DNA from 3 places in the Chryseobacterium sp. Mn2064 genome. Region 2 is predicted to be linked to each of the others. Evidence: riboswitches for the same ligand, from Rfam matches in the RefSeq annotation. Region 2 holds a riboswitch; each other region holds the start of a gene.
What was found. Region 2 has a riboswitch for S-adenosylmethionine ahead of ACL9RH_RS16745 (SusC/RagA family TonB-linked outer membrane protein). Riboswitches for the same ligand answer to the same signal wherever they lie in the genome.
Positions count from the first base shown of each region.

Region 1: it holds a riboswitch for S-adenosylmethionine, as region 2 does, so the genes downstream of both, ACL9RH_RS20015 (TonB-dependent receptor plug domain-containing protein) here and ACL9RH_RS16745 (SusC/RagA family TonB-linked outer membrane protein) in region 2, are expected to answer to the same signal.
Region 3: it holds a riboswitch for S-adenosylmethionine, as region 2 does, so the genes downstream of both, ACL9RH_RS17495 (alpha/beta fold hydrolase) here and ACL9RH_RS16745 (SusC/RagA family TonB-linked outer membrane protein) in region 2, are expected to answer to the same signal.

Region 1 is NZ_JBMOUE010000006.1:82,506-84,774, forward strand. Features, by position in the region: gene ACL9RH_RS20010 (alpha-amylase family glycosyl hydrolase) at 1-531, shown strand, start outside; SAM riboswitch class I at 628-733, shown strand; gene ACL9RH_RS20015 (TonB-dependent receptor plug domain-containing protein) at 827-2,269, shown strand, end outside.
Region 2 is NZ_JBMOUE010000004.1:358,990-361,258, forward strand. Features, by position in the region: gene ACL9RH_RS16735 (hypothetical protein) at 1-341, opposite strand, end outside; gene ACL9RH_RS16740 (type II 3-dehydroquinate dehydratase) at 542-949, opposite strand; SAM riboswitch class I at 1,193-1,289, shown strand; gene ACL9RH_RS16745 (SusC/RagA family TonB-linked outer membrane protein) at 1,373-2,269, shown strand, end outside.
Region 3 is NZ_JBMOUE010000004.1:508,203-510,471, reverse strand. Features, by position in the region: gene ACL9RH_RS17500 (ACT domain-containing protein) at 1-497, opposite strand, end outside; gene ACL9RH_RS17495 (alpha/beta fold hydrolase) at 502-1,440, opposite strand; SAM riboswitch class I at 1,499-1,606, opposite strand; gene ACL9RH_RS17490 (MGH1-like glycoside hydrolase domain-containing protein) at 1,795-2,269, shown strand, end outside.

The DNA of each region.
Region 1 (2,269 bases), on a different contig from region 2:
ATAGAATCTAATAATCTTACCAATGATCCGGATGGATTGATTACAAGAATCTATGTATATGATGATGCGCTTACTGGAATGAAAAATATAGTGGTTTTGGCTAATTATAGCACTTCTGTACAAAATGTTGTTCCTTATTTTCCTTATACAGGGCAATGGCAGAACCTTATGGATAACACTGTTTCTAATATAGCTTCTACAACTACTCCTATCAGCCTGCAACCCGGAGAGTTCAGAATCTTTGGAAACTATGCAGGAGCGCTGTCAACAGCAGATGTAAATGCGACCCACAGACTTTCGCTTCAGATTGCCGATAATCCTATAAAGAACGGGCAGGTACAACTGGTTTTTAACAAAGCTAAGAACGGAGAGATTGTCATTTCAGATATGAGTGGAAAAAAATTAGACTCGTTTAAATTGAACCAGGAAAACGGAACTTACGAATGGAAAGTAAATTATCCTGCCGGGACGTATCTGGTTCAATTAAAATCAGATACAGGAATTGCGATTCAGAAAATGATTGTGAGATAAATTAATATTCACGATATCAAACACATAAAAGGGCAAATTTGCAAATTAGCAGATTTGCCTTTTTACATATAAAAAAAATACTCTACCTTTGCAGTAGATTTATCAAGAAAGGTGGAGGGATTTGGCCCAATGAAACCTTAGCAACCGACACTATTCCAAAGGTGTAAAGGTGCTAATTCCAACCCGTTGGGGGAGATAAGTGAAGTCAACATTCTTATATGAATTCCATTTCTTGAAGTCTTAAATATCTGCGGAGAAATTTCGCCGGATTTATTTTTAATGGACAAAACAAAAAATGAAACAATTAAGCATAGCTGTATTACTGCTTGGAACTATTGGAATAGCAGCTCAGGAACAGGAGGAAAAAGGAAAACAGATCGAAGATATCATTATCGTCGGAAACCGTAATGCTAAAAGAACAAAACTGGAAACACCAGTTCCTGTAGATGTTATCAATATCGAAAAAATACAAAAAGCATCTCCTCAAATTACGGTTCAGGATTTACTGAATTACGTGATTCCTTCATTTAACTCCGTGAGACAATCTGCTTCAGACGGTACAGAGCATATAGATCCTGTTACTTTAAGAGGCATGGGGCCGGATCAGGTTCTGGTTCTGGTAAATGGAAAAAGAAGACATACCACTTCTCTGGTCAATTATCAGAATACCGTAGGAAATGGTTCTGTAGGGACAGATTTGAGTACCATTCCTATCATTGCTATTGAAAAAATAGAAGTTCTGAGAGACGGTGCTGCAGCACAATATGGGTCTGATGCCATTGCCGGAGTCATTAATATTATCCTTAAAAAAAATCCGGGAGCTTCTGCGAGTATCACTTATGGATTGAGTGGGAGAAACGATGGAGATACTTATCAGGCTGGTGCCAACTACGGAGCTTCCCTTGGAAAGGAAAGAGGGTATGTTAACCTATCGTTACAGTTGAGCCACAGAGGAAAAACAACAAGAACGCAGAATCATGATCTTGATATTTTCGGAGACAATTTTGCGTATGAATTTGCGCCTAACTTTAACGATGCTAAAAATGCAGATGATGCTGAAATAAAAGCAAGAGGGTTAACCCGGGATGATTTCAACTTCCAGATTGGAGATGCTCAGATTAAACAGGGGCAATTGTTTTTCAACTCAGAATATCCTTTAAATGACAGATTAAAACTTTATTCTTTTGGAGGTTTCAGCATCAAAGAAGGAAAAGGGTTTGGCTTCAGAAGACTTCCCAGTGAAAAAAATAATATTGTTTCATCCATCTATCCTAATGGATTTCAGGCCATATTAAACTCTCAGATTTATGATGTTTCCTATGCTTTAGGAGCAAAATATAATGTAAATAATTGGTTGATCGATCTGAGCAATACTTTTGGAAGCAATACCTTCAATTATAACGTAAGCAATACCAATAATGCTTCATTGGGGGCTAAATCTCCAACCAGTTTTTATGCGGGAGCTCATAGCTTTCTTCAGAATACAATCAATCTTGATGTTTCTAAAAATATCAACAGATTCAATTTTGCCTTTGGAGGAGAATTCAGGTTCGAACAGTACCAGATCAAGGCAGGAGATGAGGCTTCTTATGCTAAATATGATGTTAATGGTAACGTTGCGGTAGAAGGATCGGTAGTAACTGAAGCAGCTGGGGGTTCACAATCTTTTATTGGTTTTTCTCCAAAAAATGCACTTAGAAAAGACAGACATTCCACTGCAGTATATGCCGATGTTTCT
Region 2 (2,269 bases):
AAATGTCTTGAAGAAAAATAAGGTTCTTCATTTAGTATTTTATCTAAATATTGGGGAGTGGTGAAAGTAAGCCAATATTTCTCACGATTGGAAAATTCAATCGTTACTTCTATGGCATCACATTCAGGATTTTCTATTTGATCATCAATACGAATATCAGTAATTTCCGGTTCAATTTCCGAACCAAAATAATACTTCGAATACCATTTTAATTTACCTTCATCATTGCAAATTCTTATGTTTTGAAGATTCATTCCCTCAATAGTATAAGCTTTTCTCTTTGTCAATTGTTGAGAATAAACTCCAATAGAAGTACAAAAAACTTCACCCTTTATCTCCATAAACTACCATTTCTCATTTAATCATCTAATTATCCACAATCATATGCGAAAATCTGCGACATCCGTGGTAAGAATGTCTCCGAAAGAATATTAAATCTCCTTTTGTTACTTGTTTAAAATAATATCATAACCCACCTAAAGAAAAAATTACTCAAAATCATAAATCATCCACAATCATCTGTGACATCCGTGGTGAAAAATTATTTCAAGCTTAATACAGCCAATCTATACCCATCCATTCCAAAGCCAGATAAAACTGCATCAGTATTAGCTGCCGTTACAGACTTCTGACGGAATTCTTCCCTCTTGTAAATATTACTGATATGAACCTCAACCTTAGGCTTCCGGATATTTTTTAAGCAATCCGCTATAGCGTAAGAATAATGCGTGAAAGCTCCTGGATTAATAACAACCGCATCAAAATCATCCTCCTGAAGTCTGTTGATCAATTCTCCTTCAATATTAGACTGATAATATTTTAATTCATGAGAAGGAAACTCAGTTCTTAAAAATTCCAAATAACTATCCATAGAAACATTTCCATAGATTTCCGGTTCTCTGGTACCTAAAAGATTCAGATTAGGCCCGTTTACAATTAAAACTTTCATACTATAAAATTAAAAAGTTTTTTCAATTAAAAAACTAAAAACTTGTGTTTAAGCCCATTTTTATTCTTTGAATTATTGGTAATGATATTTGTCATATTTATTAAAATGATAATTTGTTTAAAGTGCTATTTTGAAGACATTTATAAAATGTTATGTTAATTTTTGAAAATTTATCATGAAAAAAATATAAGTCTACTTGTTTTGTGGACTAAAAGTTTATAGCTTTGCAACCATATTTCGATCGGCTTATAAAGAAAGATGGAGGGAACTGACCCTATGAAATCTTGACAACCTGCTATGCGTAAGGTGTTACATTCAGCCTATAAAGGAAAAATAAGCATTTGGTTTATCGTATTTATCGATGCCCTTTGCTGACTTTTCTGCAAGGGGCAAAATTTTAATATTTGGTAAATAAAATTGATTATGATTAATAAAACTTTATTTAATTCTAAAGTTTGGATTCCGTCAGTGGCTGCATTTTTCTTAGGAATTGCAAATGTAAGCGGGCAGACTTCCAAACCGAAAAAAGATACCCTCCGTGAAAAGGAGATTGATGAGGTGGTAGTGGTAGCTTATGGTAAAGCCAAAAGAAACAGCTATACCGGTTCAGTAGCAACTATTTCAAGCGATAAAATCAATAATAGACCGGTAACCAATATTACCAAAGCTTTGGAAGGACAGGTACCAGGGATTCAAACGACAAGTGCTTCAGGACAGCCGGGGGCAATCTCTACCATCCGAATTAGAGGGGTTGGATCGGTAAGTGCTTCCAGTGATCCGCTATATGTTGTTGACGGTATTCCTTTTGATGGGAACCTGAACGCAATAAGTCCTAATGATATTGAATCGATCAGCGTACTGAAAGATGCCACAGCAAGTGCATTGTATGGTTCAAGAGGAGCGAACGGAATCATCATTATCACAACAAAATCCGGAAAAAGAGGAGAAGCAAAAGTAAACTTTAACATCAGCCAGGGATTTTCGGGTAGGGCAGTGAAAGACTATCAGCAGGTGAATACCGATCAGTATTTCCAGTTGTATTGGGAAGCATTGAGAAACGGGTATAAGTCCGATAAGATTTCTTCTCAGCAAGCTGCACAGATGGCATCCGATAATCTGGTTTCCACCCTTGGAATAAATCCATACGGTCCAAATTACGCAAGGCCAGTTGGAACAGACGGAAAACTATTGCCGGGAGCAACAGCTCTATGGAATGACGACTGGAGAGATATCTTACAGAGAGTTGCTTCAAGAAATCAGGTGGATTTGGATATCAGTGGAGGAAGTGAAAAAAGTAATTATTTCTTTTCATTAGGATAT
Region 3 (2,269 bases), 150 kb from region 2:
TTTCCATGACCTATAATAGCCAGATGAACCGTTTTGGGCTTTTTGAAAATTTCAGATTCTATGATATTCTTGGTCTTTTCGTCCTGAGAAGAAGTCACTACAATATTTACTCTATTTTCTCCTGCGATCTGATTTAAAAGCAGTGGAAATACATTATTTCTCGCCAGTTCAGCAAGGACTTTATTAAAATCTTCTGATACAAAACCTAGTACAGAAACATTATTGATGCTATAAATTTGGGAAACTTTCCCTGATTTTCTTTCTGCTTCAAACTCATCAATAAGACAGGCTACGGCTTTTTCCGCATCATTTTCATGAACCAATATTGAGATTCCGTTTTCTACAGCCTGCTGAGAGATTACTCCTACACTGATTCGTGCTAAAGTAAGCGCTTTGAAGATTCTTCCATCAATTCCGATTTCGCCTAAAAAATCTTCGCCTTCAAATTTGATGATTGATCTGTTCTTTAAAAATTTTATTTCATTACCCTTTTTCATTACTTTATAAAATGTTTTTTATGATATTATTTAATTGTTGATATTCCATTAGGAAGGCATCATGCCCGTGTATAGATTGGATCTCGTGATAAGAGGCATCCTTATTTTTCTCTTTCAATTTCTCGAAGCACATTCGGATTTCAGAAGCGGGAAAAAACAGGTCTGTATCTACGGAGATCATGTGCATTCGTGCTTCTATTCTCTCTAAGGCTGTTTCATCAGCGTTGATATTCATCAGTAAATGATTCATCAATTGATATGCTTTCAAACTAAACCTTTCGTTTAAAGCATTACCGTGATATATTAACCAATCTTCTGATTCTAAACGCTGTTTGTCCTGATTGTATGTATTCTGAAATCTGCTGTTGAGCGATTGTGGAGTTCTGTAACACAACATGGCATGAATTCTTGCTTTCTGTAAAGGCTCATCTTTATCATTTAATAAAAATTTCTGAACCAGACATTGCGCATGAAGCCAGTCGTGTGTTCTATAATCACAAGCTATCGGGATAAATATTTCTGCCAACTTAGGTTGCTTGGCAAGCATTTCCCAGGCAATTCCTCCTCCCAGAGATCCTCCAATAATGGCATATAAGTTTTTGATATGTAAAGCTTCCAATCCTTTCAGAAATAGATTGGCTATATCTGAAGGGGTGAAGTCTTCATAGTCTTCAATTAAAAAGGTATCATAACCGTTTCCGGGTATATTGAAACAAAGAACGGTATATTGTTCCGTATCTACGACCTGATGTTTACCTACCAAATTTTTCCACCACCCTTTTTCTCCGGATACTGTTGAATTTCCGGTAAGTGCATGGTTGATAAGAATAATGGGAGCTGTAAACAGGTCTTTCCCGAAAAGCTCATAGCTTAACGAGATATTCCATTCCTTTTGGGAATTGGTTTGATACGAAAGATTAATATAGTTTAGTTCTGTTTTCAATTCTATTATTTTAATACAATTGAAAATGCCACAGGAAATGGCTGAAAAGAACTTCAGTAAGTTATCTGTCCAAAATTACTTTGGTAGAACGTAGCACCTTCTCTGCTTGCGCAAAGGGTTGCTAAGGTTTCATAGGGTCTAATCCCTCAACCTTTCTTGATAACATTTTCAATATTTGAATGAACGAATGGTACAAAGGTAGCTCTTTTCTTTTAATTTCAAAAAAAAAATAATTTAATATTTTAAAAAGCCCTTAAACACAAGTATTTCAGAGCTATATTAATAATTATTCAGATGAAAGGAATTGGAATTATTTTTCAAAAAAACTAACTTCGTGTAGAAAAATGTTGAGATATGACTGCCGAAAAGGATAGATTACAAGATACCAAATGGAAAAACTGGGGACCTTATGTAAGCAACCGGCAATGGGGTAACGTACGGGAAGATTACAGTAGAGACGGAAATGCCTGGAACTTCACCAACCATAATAACGCGGAGAGCTATGCCTACCGCTGGGGAGAAGAAGGTATTGCCGGAATATCGGATGTAAAGCAGCTGTTTTGCTTTGCATTTTCATTCTGGAACAAGAAAGATAAGATCGTAAAGGAGCGTTTCTTTGGTTTGAGCAATCCACAGGGAAATCACGGGGAAGATATTAAAGAAATTTTTTATTATCTGGATAACACCCCTACCCACAGCTATATGAAGATGGTGTATAAATATCCCATCAATACGTTTCCTTATGATGACCTCGTTACGGAAAACGGAAGACGTAGCAAAAAAGATCCGGAGTATGAAATCTTTGATACAGGAATCTTTGACAATGATG